Regions from separate parts of the Colwellia sp. KS18-150 genome, predicted to be linked through region 4. Evidence: predicted binding sites of a transcription regulator. Region 4 holds the regulator's gene; each other region holds the start of a gene.
The links. The regulator FliA, encoded in region 4, starts transcription of late flagellar genes. The targets are predictions, from matches to a motif close to CTAAAGNTNNNNNNNNNNNNGCCGATA.
Positions count from the first base shown of each region.

Region 1 (3,268 bases), on a different contig from region 4:
GCATTACGTGAGCCTTGATTTAAACCATTTACTTGTGAAGTTAAACGGCTAGAAATTTGTAAGCCGGCAGCATCATCTTTAGCACTGTTAATACGTTTACCTGACGACAAACGTTGATAGCTAGTGTTTAACTCATTAGTTGAGTTTGACAACTGACGTTGAGAGTTTAACGATGCGATATTACTATTTACTGATAAAGCCATGATATGCCCCTATTGGATTCTATCCGTTTTTCTATTTACAACTAAAATTGGTTGTTAACAAAATTGATTACTAATTAAGTTATCGGTTAACGTTTAAATTACTTTAGAAATATTTTCAATTTCTTTCATTTAATTTTCATATTATTGATAAGTTGTTGTATTAAAAGTATATAACAACTTATCAAAGCTCAATTACAATAACGACAAAGCTATTTGTGGCTGCTGATTTGCTTGCGCCAACATTGAACTAGCTGCTTGTTGTAATACAGAGTTACGTGCCAATTGCGCTGATTCTGCCGCATAATCGGTATCTTCAATACGAGATCTCGATGCTGAAACATTCTCTGCTGCATTTTCATTACTACGAATAACACTTGAAAAACGGTTTTGTTTAGCACCTAAATCTGAACGAGTGCTGTTGACCGTAGAAAGCACAGTATCTAAATCAGTTATACGCGATTGCGCACCATTAAAGCTGGTGATAGAGCCGGCAGCATTAATGTTAGTTGATGAGAAATTCTGTGCGATTGAAATTGAAATGGTTTGCCCTGCATCAGCACCAATTTGAAAGTTTGCTGAATAAGAGCCGTCTAATAAATTAGTACCACCAAAAGAAGCTTGAGCCGCTACTCGGTCTAATTCTAACTCAAGTTCACTATACTCAGTATTCAATGCCACTAAATCAGCATCGGTATTTGAACCATTAGATGCTTGAACGGCTAAGGTACGCATACGCTGTACAGTATTGGTATATTCATCAAGTGCACCTTCAGCGGTTTGTGCTAAAGAAATAGCATCATTCGCGTTACGTGAGCCTTGGTTTAACCCGTTAACTTGAGATGTTAATCGGCTAGAAATTTGCAAACCAGCCGCATCATCTTTAGCGCTGTTAATTCGCTTGCCTGATGATAAACGTTGGTAGCTAGTATTTAATTCATTAGTTGAATTTGACAGCTGACGCTGTGAGTTTAATGATGCAATATTACTATTTACACTTAAAGCCATCTCGATACCCTCAAAGTTAGGTTAAACAGTAAATAGACTAATGAATTTACCGCTGTTAACTAAGTTATCGGACACATTGAAAATAACTTTAATCTTTTTTAAAATAAAAAAGCTTACTTCGTTAAAAACAAAGTAAGCTTTAATTATTTACTTTTCTTATTATTGGCTTTAGGCCAATAAATTCAGTAGATTACTGAAGTAAAGATAGCGCTATTTGTGGTTGCTGATTCGCTTGTGCCAACATTGAACTAGACGCTTGTTGTAACACTGAGTTACGAGCAAGCATTGCTGATTCAGCTGCATAATCGGCATCTTCGATACGTGAACGTGACGCGGATACGTTTTCTGCGGCATTTTCATTACTACGGATTACACTTGAAAAACGATTTTGCTTCGCACCTAAATCAGAACGCGTACTGTTAACTGTCGCTAACACAGAATCTAAATTGGTAATTCTTGACTGCGCCCCATCGAAACTAGTAATACTACCGACAGCACCCACCGCGGTTGCAGAGAAGCTTGCTGCTATAGTAATTGAAATAGTTTGTCCGGCATCAGCACCAATTTGGAAGTTAGCCGAATAGGTACCATCTAATAAATTTACACCACCAAAGCTAGCGTCGTTAGATATTCTATCTAATTCTAGCTCAAGCTCTGTAAACTCAGTGTTAAGTGCCGCTAAATCAACCTCGGTATTTGAACCATTTGATGCTTGTACTGCTAGGGTTCTCATACGCTGAACGGTATTGGTATATTCGTCTAACGCGCCTTCAGCGGTTTGCGCCAAAGAGATGGCATCATTAGCGTTTCGAGAAGCTTGATTTAAACCATTTATTTGTGAAGTTAAACGTGCAGATATTTGTAAACCTGCGGCATCATCTTTGGCACTGTTAATTCTTTTACCAGAAGACAAACGTTCATATGAAGTTGTCAAATCATTGGTAGATTGAGCCAATTGACGCTGCGAGTTCAACGATGCGATATTACTATTGACGACTAAAGCCATTGTTATCATCTCCTAATTTTAGGGTGGCTCTTAGATAACAAAATCGTTTGGGAACCACACATTTTCTAAATTACTGTTTAACTTGTACTACTAAGTTAAATTTAACGTTTACTGTTTTATTAAAATTCTTATCAAAATATTAAATGCATGTTGCATGCCAAAATTAATTGACGGTCATTACAAATAATTAAACAAGCTTAAATTCTTAATTTGTACAAAGCTTTGCTGCGCTGCTTGTAATGACACTTGTGACTGTTCGAACGTTGCGACAGCCTTAGCAAAATCTAAATCTTCAATGTTAGAGCGCCCCGAAGATAGGTAAAGCTCTGCATCTAGGTGATTAGATTCTTGATTATCAATCAGCGTAAGTCTCACCCCTGCTTCAGCTCTTCTGCCTGTCATATGGTTTAAGGCTTCATCTAATTGACCTAAAATCACATCGTAATCAACTTTATGTTGAACAGGATCGGCTGGGTTAACACCAACATTCATCCAGTCGATAGCGGCTTTAACCGTGTCAAAAATACTGATATCGGCTTGCGGAGTTAAATCAAAGTCATCACCCGGCAACGGGTTGCCGCTAATCTGCACTTCAACACCATTAAAGGCAACGGTTTGCCCTGGCGCATAAGTGGTAGTATTAAATACAACAGCACCATTACCATCGGTCACGGTTAAGTCTGTTGCAGAAGCAAAATTGAAATTGTAATCAGGTGGGTTAGTAACCGTATCATAAGCGCCGGGATTAGCTATTACAGCTTTGTTAACCGAAATACCCGAAGTATTAGTATTATAATTTGCTGAAAAGTCGCCAATATCATTAGGGACTTTTTCAAAAGCATCATCACCAGACTGATTAATATCAACCATCACGTTTTTAGCTATTTGCAGCTCTCTGACACCGCTATCACCGTGATAAATAACAGAGTCATCTGGCTGTAAGGTAAATGGCTGCACGTCAACCTGATAACCGGCATAAATGTAATCACCAGATTCATCTTGCGTGTTAGCAATATCGAGCAATTGTGACTGAGTATTCTTTCCTAGCTCAGCT
Region 1 covers NZ_BAAJMC010000003.1:1,162-4,429, forward strand. Annotated here, with positions in the region: gene AC27IF_RS05520 (flagellin N-terminal helical domain-containing protein) at 1-203, opposite strand, end outside; gene AC27IF_RS05525 (flagellin N-terminal helical domain-containing protein) at 396-1,208, opposite strand; gene AC27IF_RS05530 (flagellin N-terminal helical domain-containing protein) at 1,399-2,214, opposite strand; gene flgL (flagellar hook-associated protein FlgL) at 2,392-3,268, opposite strand, start outside.
Region 1: a site for FliA is predicted at 1,274-1,300, ahead of AC27IF_RS05525 (flagellin N-terminal helical domain-containing protein). Genes of this name have one in related genera too.

Region 2 (3,268 bases), on a different contig from region 4:
GTATCATCGAATTCAGCAACAGCGGCATCTAAAATATTGGTTTCTGCATAAATACCTGTTTGATGGCTCATCGCTTTAAAATGAAGGTCGCCAACACCAATAGCAATTAAATAAGCAGGTATAGCTTGAGGCATAGAGAAAGAATAATCACCATCACGTGCTGTATCAGGCTCATTATTAGCACTCATTACCGCTAACAAATCTTTATCTGTGGTTATACGCGCATTATACGTTACACGAACACTTGGCGTATCTTGAATAGGTATCCAAGAGCGAGCATGAATGGCTTGGTTTTGACTAAACAAGAATGGTTTTTCTTTGCCTGCTGTTTGCTCGGGTGATAACCATTGTAAGCCAGAAGCTTTTTCTGTTGAGTTATAGTAAACACGTAATTTTTGAGCTTGAAACTTAGCATCTATTGTAAGCTTAGCCCCTAAAACATCATCACGTTGTGCAAGCGTATAATTAACCTTGCGCCATTGTCCTTGATTATTCTGTGCCATGACTCTGTGAATAACTAAATCACGTGTATCTAAAATCACAACGTTAGTGTCATTAACTAACCACTTTAATGATAATTCTGCGAAGCCTGATAAAGCTTTCTGTTCAAAATCGACATCAAGATCTAAATATAAATGTGTGGTGATAACTTGATCATAGTTAGCATACGTATAAGCATCATTTAAGACGATACTTTTTGTTGAAGCTGAGACTAATTGCGACATAAAAAAAGTCACTAGCAGCATAAGTCGTAAAATAATTTTCATTGCACGGTTCCCAAAACAGTTTACTTTGCTATATAAAAAAGAGCCTGTAGATTACAGCGAATCAACAGGCCTATTCAACAATTTATCCACTTGCATTAAGTGATTTTTTGTTTCTTATTTCAACATAGTGTAACCCTTAAGCTACATTTTTTGCATTTGAATGACGACTCGACGGTTTTTTCCTCTACCTAATAGCGTATCATTTGAAGCTATATGACGTTTTTCTCCATAACCTTTTGCTTCTATACGACTGGCATCGATACCATTACTAACAAAATAATCTCGAACTTTATTTGCTCGTTGCTCTGATAGTTTTAAATTAGACCAACGGCCACCATAACTATCAGAATATGCATCGACAAGTACAAGCTCAAGATTAGGATCTAAGCTTAAATATTCTCTGATCATATCAATACGGCGTTGTGATGCTTTGGTAAATTTATCACTATTAGATTGATAATTTAAAATGGTATAGGAAATGTCATCAAAACTGTAATTAAGTAAATTGCCAACACAGGCAACAAAGTTTCGGTAAGCACTTTTAAATCTTGCTGTTGATAAACCAACAGAAATCTCATCTTGATCGCTATACCAATCATTGTAATAAAAAGTTGGGCTCATACCCTGCTCTAATTCACTTAGCATTGTCCAAGCAACTTTCTTTGGTAAACTTGGATTAAACTGTTTATAAAGTTTCATATCCGCTAACACTCGTCCGCCATGACCAGGTCGCCAATTAGGTGATTCACTTCGTACTTGAGCTAAAGAGTAGTTATCAGGTAGTAGTAACATGTCTAGCTCAAACTCCATGTTTAACTTTCGGCTCGCTTTAGCGGAAAAACGTGCTTGTCCATAGTGAGGAATTTGATGTGCCAATGTACATTGTAAGCGCGAATCATTTGCTAACTGCCATTGAGAGTCACTTACACTGGCACTGTATTGACGTATGCCAGCATGAGACTTTGTAGATATAAAACTAAATAGCAGAGTCAGAAAAACGGTCACAAAAAATGAAGATGTGAATAATAATTTATATGCATTTAGAGAATATATTTTCATAGTGTTTGCAACATAATTAATTGGCGACACAAATTGTATCGCCCCAAACTGAAATAACTTTAGCACTTTGTTGGCTATTTTACGTTAGCTCGCTATCGTGTTCACTGCATTTTTCTGAGATAATTAAATAAATCGCTCATTTGAGAGCTTTTCATCTTTAATTCAAGTAATAATATGTCAGATACTGTAAAAACAAAAGACGATACCGAAAAAAACAAACCACTTTTAGCGCAGAGATTCAGAGGATACTTTCCCGTAGTCATTGACGTAGAAACGGCAGGATTTAATGCTCAAACCGATGCGTTGTTGGAAATCGCCGCATCGGTATTAACTTTGGATGAATCATCAGGAAAGTTATCAATCGATGAAACGATCCAATTTAATGTAGAGCCTTTTGAAGGTGCTAATTTAGAGCCAAAAGCTCTTGAGTTTACAGGCATTGATCCCACAAACCCTCTTAGAGGCGCTGTAGAAGAAGATGTAGCTTTAAAAGCTCTATTTAAATTAGTAAGAAAAAAAATGAAATTGGCAGGTTGTCAACGGGCTATTATCGTTGCCCATAATGCAGCCTTTGATTTAGGTTTTTTAAATGCAGCTACTGCAAGGTGTAATATAAAGCGCAGTCCTTTTCATGCTTTTGTTAGTTTTGACACCACCACGTTAGCTGGATTGGCACTCGGACAAACCGTACTGGCAAAGGCGTGTGAAACAGCCAACATTGACTTTAATAATAGCGAAGCACATTCGGCACTTTATGATACTGAGAAAACAGCTGAGCTGTTCTGTTTTATTGTAAATAAATGGCAAGACTTAGGTGGATGGCCGCTTATTGGGCCTATAGATACAGCTGAAAGTTAGAGACAAAAAAACCGCGTTAGCGGTTTTTTTAATTCTATAAATAAGACAATATAATCGACTTGATAAAGCCGAAATATTACTTACAGTTGATCAGCATTATCTGTAAGGTAAGAAGCAACGCCATCTGGTGAAGCAGTCATACCTTTATCACCTTTATTCCAACCTGCTGGACAAACTTCACCGTGCTCTTGGTGGAATTGTAATGCATCAACCATACGTATCATTTCATCAACGTTACGGCCTAAAGGTAAGTCATTCACTACTTGGTGACGAACATTACCTTCTTCATCAATTAAGAATGAACCACGAAATGCAACACCTGCTTCTGGATGCTCAACATCATAAGCCTTACAAATTTCATGTTTAACATCAGCAACTAAAGTGTATTGAACTGGACCAATACCACCCTCGTTTACTGGAGTATTTCTCCACGCATTATGAGAAAATTGTGAATCAATTGATACACCAATTACTTCAACACCGCGGCTCTTGAATTCTTCCATACGGTGATCAAAAGCTAATAGCTCTGAAGGACATACAAAAGTAAAATCTAAAGGATAGAAGAAAACTACCGCTTTTTTGCC
Region 2 covers NZ_BAAJMC010000013.1:13,174-16,441, reverse strand. Annotated here, with positions in the region: gene AC27IF_RS14215 (M1 family metallopeptidase) at 1-746, opposite strand, end outside; gene AC27IF_RS14210 (flagellar protein MotY) at 909-1,826, opposite strand; gene rnt (ribonuclease T) at 2,001-2,684, shown strand; gene AC27IF_RS14200 (peroxiredoxin) at 2,765-3,268, opposite strand, start outside.
Region 2: a site for FliA is predicted at 1,863-1,889, ahead of AC27IF_RS14210 (flagellar protein MotY). Genes of this name have one in related genera too.

Region 3 (3,268 bases), on a different contig from region 4:
TCACCGGGCACCGTATTAAGTAACTCACCAATTTCTTTGATAATAGGTATAAATTTTGGTTGTAAAAATGCGGAGCCTGATGGAAAGGAGCCGTTTTCACGAATACGAATGATCACTTGTTGCCCCAATGACTCTAACTCAATAGCACCATCTTGAATTTGCTGTTCAAGTTGCTCAGCAATTTTCTTCACTAAATCGTTCACCTGCTCTTGTGCAGCATTTTCCATTTGTTCTTTAGCTTGCTGTAAAGCTTGGGCAGACATAGCATCTTCTGTATTTTGCGCCTGACCACCACGTTCTGTACCACGCTGTTCTTGACGACCACCGGCAGAAGTTTCATCACCCGCTTGAAACTCTAACATTTGCTGAGTCATTTCCATGGTTTGCTGTTGAATAACTTCAATTGGTGTAGGCTCTGGTTTACCCGGACGAAACTCTTGGGCAATAATACTGGTACCTTTAGGAATGTCTTTAACTTCTATTTTATTTTGCACACCAAAAGCAAACTTCATTGAACCTGCTATTTGTTTGAATTTAAGTACATCCATTTCTGAAAAAGATAGTAACAGTACAAAAAAGCACATTAACAAAGACATAAGATCGGCGAATGTTCCCATCCACGCCGGTAGTCCTGGAGGTGGACATTTACACTCTTGCTCAGCCATAAATCCCCCTAATGCATAAAATAATCATTAAATGCATCATCCTATTCTTCCGTATTCGTATCTATAGCTCGCTTACCTTCGGCTAAGTAGTTCTTCAATAAACCTTCGATAACTCTTGGGTTTTGACCATCTTGAATTCCCAATACGGCATCGAGTACTAATTCTTGGTTCATTTTTTCTTCAGCTAGTCTAAGTTTTAACTTTGACGCAATAGGAATAGCAATAACGTTGGCGAGGAAGGCACCATAAAGTGTTGTTAATAAAGCAACCGCCATCGCAGGACCGATTGACTTAGGATCATCCATATTTGAAAGCATGGCAACCAAACCAATTAAGGTTCCGATCATCCCCATCGCAGGGGCAACATCAGCCAAGGCCATCATCATGTCTGAGCCAGTTTCATGACGCTCTGTAGTAAGGTTTATATCTTTTTGCAAAGTAGCACGTACCACATCCGCATCATGCCCATCGACGAGCATATCAACGCCCTTTTGCATAAAAGGATTGGTAATCTCTGCTTCTTCTAAGGCAAGAAAACCACCTTTACGCGCTGCATCAGCCATATCAACCGCTTTCTCAATTAGCTCTTCTGGTTTTTCGAGCTTGAACATAAAGGCCTTGCCGATAATTTTACCAATGCCGAAAAACTGGCCTAAATTATAGTTTGATAAAACAATGAAAATTGAGCCACAAAATACAATTAAAACTGATTGCGTATCTGCGAACATCATGATGTCACCAGATAAAATCATTGCCATTACGAGCAAACCGATGGCGCCGAGAATACCAATTAACGTTGCTAAATCCACAAAATTCTCCTAAAACTACAAAACTCAAATAGCACTATTAAAATAATAGTACATGATGCAAAAAATATTCGCTAATACTTATATAGCCACAATTCATATTATCGCCCGTACAGTCAATAACTTAATAGCTTGTTTCAAATTAATATTAGCTTAATAAATGTATCCTCCACATTGACCATTGCGCTTAGCTAGGGTAAGTTTGCGCCTAGTCCTAAATTGTAAGCACTCTTTAAGTAGATAGCATGGCAAAGAAAAAATTAGAAAACCTTAGTTTTGAAGAATCACTTACCGAACTTGATACTATAGTACAAAGCCTTGAACAAGGGGAATTGAGCTTAGAAGAGTCGATGGCATTATTTGAGCGAGGATTAAATTTAAGTCAAGTAAGCCAAAGTAAGTTACAAGCCGCTGAGCAGAAAGTTAAAATCTTACTGGAAAAAAATGGTGAGCCACAATTAACTGATTTTGATCTTACAACGAGTGAGAGCAGATCTGGTGATCATTTGTGAGTGAGCTAGTCAATTATCAACAACACCAAGATAGTATTAACCATTTTTTAGCTGAACAATTAGATAAGTTAACCACTAATGATGAAAAGCTACTTGCCGCTATGCGTTACGGTTTGCTTATCGGCGGTAAGCGCATGCGTCCTTATCTTGCGTATATCACAGGGGATGCATTAGGGGCTCAGCAAAGTGATATAAATGCTATAGCTGGGGCACTTGAATGTATTCACGCCTATTCATTATTACATGATGATCTTCCTGCGATGGATGATGATGATTTAAGGCGAGGCAACCCTACTTGTCATAAAGCATTTGACGAAGCAACAGCGATCCTCGCTGGTGACGCTTTGCAAACGCTTGCTTTTGATATACTCGCCAATCACACTTTTAGCGATAAAATACAAACTAAACAAGTCATTTTAATACAACATTTAGTGTCAGCTTCTGGTTATCAAGGTATGTGCGGCGGACAAGCTTTAGATTTATCCGCGACAGCTAAAGTAATAAACTTATCAGAATTAGAATTATTACACTCTCTTAAAACGGGTGCTTTACTTAAAGCTTGCGTCTTAATGGCTGCAGAATGTTCACCTAAAGTGAGTATTGAAGAAAAAAAAATACTAGAGAAGTATGCTGAATTAGTTGGCTTAGCATACCAAGTACAAGACGATATCATTGATATTACTTCCAGTGAAGAAGAGCTAGGTAAACCGAAAGGCTCTGACTTAGCTGCCAATAAGAGTACCTACCCTGCATTACTAGGTTTACAAGGTGCACAAGAGAAAGCAGAAAACTTATTGCAACAAGCACTTCAAGCTTTAGCCTGTTTGCCTTACAATACACAGGCTTTGGCGGAATTTGCTACTTTTATTGTAAAGCGCAGCCATTAGTTCTCACTTTAGACAAAATATAATTAAATAAACAAAAAAATATGACTACAAACCTTGCTGATTACCCCTTACTAGCTCAAATTAATTCGCCAAAAGATTTGCGGAATATCTCCCAAGATCAGTTGACGAAAATTAGCAATGAGCTACGTAGTTATTTATTAAATTCAGTGAGTAAGAGTAGTGGCCATTTTGCTTCAGGCTTAGGCACTATTGAGTTAACCGTAGCATTACATTATGTATACAACACGCCTTTTGATCATCTAATTTGGGATGTAGGCCATCAAGCCTATCCCCATAAAATTTTAACTGGCCGACGTGATCAACTTCACACCATTAGACAAAAGGATGGTTTACATCCTTTTCCGTGGCGTGAAGAAAGTGAATACGACACCTTAAGT
Region 3 covers NZ_BAAJMC010000003.1:348,412-351,679, forward strand. Annotated here, with positions in the region: gene AC27IF_RS07125 (flagellar motor protein MotB) at 1-665, opposite strand, end outside; gene pomA (flagellar motor protein PomA) at 707-1,474, opposite strand; gene AC27IF_RS07135 (exodeoxyribonuclease VII small subunit) at 1,717-1,983, shown strand; gene ispA ((2E,6E)-farnesyl diphosphate synthase) at 1,980-2,870, shown strand; gene dxs (1-deoxy-D-xylulose-5-phosphate synthase) at 2,912-3,268, shown strand, end outside.
Region 3: a site for FliA is predicted at 1,574-1,600, ahead of pomA (flagellar motor protein PomA). Genes of this name have one in related genera too.

Region 4 (3,268 bases):
GATATAAGTTTTATTAATTGTAGTTTTCTTCACGGCTGTAAAGAAGTAATATAATAAGAATTATCAAAGAAGTAACGTTAATGGCAGATCAAGCGAGCGGCTTAAGAAAAATGCAGGACTTAAAAAAAGTTAAAGTAATCGCAGTTTCAGGTGGTAAAGGCGGTGTAGGTAAAACTAACGTATCGCTAAATACTGCTATAGCTTTAGGTCAACAAGGCAAACGAGTTTTAGTGCTAGACGCTGACTTAGGTTTAGCCAATGTTGATGTGATGTTAGGGCTTAGAGTTAAACGTAACCTATCTCATGTGTTATCAGGTGAATGTGAGCTTGATGATATAATTATTACTGGTCCTAGTAATATTAAAATTATTCCTGCAACTTCCGGCTCACAATCAATGGTCGATTTAACACCATCAGAGCATGCAGGGTTAATTCGCGCGTTCAGTGAAATGCAAACTCAGTTTGATGTACTCATCGTTGATACAGCAGCGGGTATTTCAGATATGGTGTTGAGCTTTACTAGAGCATCGCAAGATGTGATGCTAGTTGTTTGCGATGAGCCTACGTCTATTACCGATTGCTATGCGCTGATGAAGTTATTAAGCCGAGATCATGGCGTGTTTAAATTCAAAGTGGTTGCCAATATGGTACGTACTCCTAAAGAGGGGCAACAACTTTTTGCAAAACTAACCAAGGTAACTGATAGGTTTTTAGATGTTGCGCTTGAATTAGTTGCCGTCATACCTTTTGATGAAAATATTCGAAAATCAGTACGAAAACAACAGGCCATTGTTGAAGCGTTCCCTGAGTCACCTGCAGCTAAAGCTTTTAAAGGCTTAGCAACCAAAGTGACAAATTGGCCTATTCCTAAACAAGCCTCAGGTCATTTAGAGTTTTTTATTGAACAATTACTTGATTATTAGTCATTGATTCACCACCCTTAACAGGGTAGATATATTAAACTGAAAACGTAACCATTTTAAATAAACTATAAATTTTGAGTGAGAACGATATAACGTGGCAAAAGCTAATGCTTATAACAATCAAATTGATAAAACGGTGTTATTAGAGCAGCATACCGTCTTAGTCAAACGTATTGCTTACCATTTATTAGCAAGATTACCCGCCAGTGTTATCGTTGACGATTTAATTCAATCGGGAATGATAGGTTTATTTGAAGCGGCAAATAATTTTGATAATACCAAAGGTGCAAGTTTTGAAACCTTTGCTGGAATCCGTATTCGTGGTGCAATGTTAGACGAAATGCGCCGTGGCGATTGGACTCCTCGCTCTGTGCATAAAAATAGTCGCATGGTAAGTGAAGCGATAAAACAACTAGAGGCTGAATTAGGCCGAGATGTTACCGATATAGAAGTGGCTGAAAAACTTGATATTTCATTAAATGAATACCATCATATATTAAGCGAGGTTAGTACAGGAAAAATACTCGGTATTGATGATCTTGGTGTTAGTGAAGATGCTATCAATTTTGATGAATCATCTCACTCAGATGATCCATATCAAGACATTGAACATAGTGCTTTTAAAAAAGGCCTTAGTGAGTGTATTTCCTCTTTACCAGAGCGTGAAGCTTTAGTACTGTCACTGTACTACGATGAAGAATTAAATTTACGGGAGATTGGCCAAGTTCTTGACGTGAGTGAATCACGGGTCAGTCAAATACATAGTCAAGCAATGCATCGTTTAAAATCACGTATGCAATCTTGGCAAAGTTGAGTAGAATAAGTAGTAACTTAGTAATATATATATTAATTTGAAACTTGAATGTTTCGCCGGAGGGTGCCTTGGATAAAAATATGAAAGTGCTTGTAGTTGATGATTTTTCAACAATGAGACGAATAGTGAAAAATTTGTTGCGCGATTTAGGGTTTACTAACATTCAAGAAGCTGATGATGGTAGTACTGCTTTACCTATGCTTCAAGGTGGCGATTTTGATTTTGTCGTTACCGATTGGAATATGCCTGGCATGCAGGGAATTGACTTATTAAAAGCTATACGTGCTGATGCAAGTTTATCGCATATTCCTGTATTGCTGATCACTGCTGAAGCTAAAAAAGAGCAAATTGTTATGGCTGCTCAAGCAGGTGTTAATGGCTATATTGTTAAACCATTTACCGCAGCAACGCTAAAAACGAAACTAGACAAAATTTTTGAACGTTTAGCTTAGTTTTTGTTTTTATTGGGGAGTTTCCTAAAGGTAAATGAAAATTTCCCGATAAAACAAAGTAATGCTTTGGTTTAATAGTTAAGGACTTTGCATGAGTATCGCAATGATGGGCCGTGTTTCTTTAGAGCAGGCTAAATCTTTGGTTGAGTTTTTAGAAACTGATCAGCAAGACAAAGCGGATGCGCTTGTTGCTGAAATTCAAAACCCAATCAACTCAGAATTATTTGCTGAAATAGGTAAGTTAACACGTCAACTTCATGACTCGTTAACAAATTTTCAGCTAGATTCCCGTTTAAATGACTTAGCAACGGCCGATATTCCGGATGCTAAAGAACGATTGAACTATGTTATTACTCGCACAGAAGAAGCGGCTAATAAAACCATGGATGCGGTTGAGTCAATATTCCCGGTAGTGGATAACATTGCTGACCAAGTACGTGCAGTTAATCCTGCGTGGACTAAGCTAATGAATAATGAAATTGACTTAAAAGAGTTTAAAGATTTATGTGGTGACATTGATACTTTACTGCTAACAACAGGTAAAGAAACTCAACATATCCATAGCTTAATGACTGACGTATTAATGGCACAAGATTTTCAAGATTTAACTGGCCAAGTTATCCGCAAGGTAATTGATCTAGTACGTGAAGTTGAAGATAGTTTGATCAATATGTTAACTGCATTTGGTATCACTTCAGGAGAAGGAGAAGAGCAATCAACTCCTAAAGTAGGTGAAAACCTTGTTGAAGGGCCAATAGTTAATACCGAAAATAGAGATGATGTTGTTGAAGATCAAGATGATGTAGATGATCTTTTATCAAGCCTCGGTTTTTAATAGGAGTTACGAATGTCTTTTGAAGCTGATGAAGAAATTCTACAAGACTTTTTAGTTGAAGCGGGTGAAATACTTGAATTGCTTTCAGAGCAATTAGTTGAACTTGAAAATGATGTTGATAACGCTGATTTACTTAATGCAATTTTCCGAGGCTTCCATACCGTAAAAGGTGGAGCAGGATTTCTTTCATTAACGGAATTAGTTGATGTTTGTCATGGCGCAGAAAATATATTCGATTTACTTC
Region 4 covers NZ_BAAJMC010000007.1:46,543-49,810, forward strand. Annotated here, with positions in the region: gene AC27IF_RS10915 (MinD/ParA family protein) at 81-923, shown strand; gene AC27IF_RS10920 (RNA polymerase sigma factor FliA) at 1,018-1,737, shown strand; gene cheY (chemotaxis response regulator CheY) at 1,806-2,189, shown strand; gene AC27IF_RS10930 (protein phosphatase CheZ) at 2,281-3,024, shown strand; gene AC27IF_RS10935 (chemotaxis protein CheA) at 3,037-3,268, shown strand, end outside.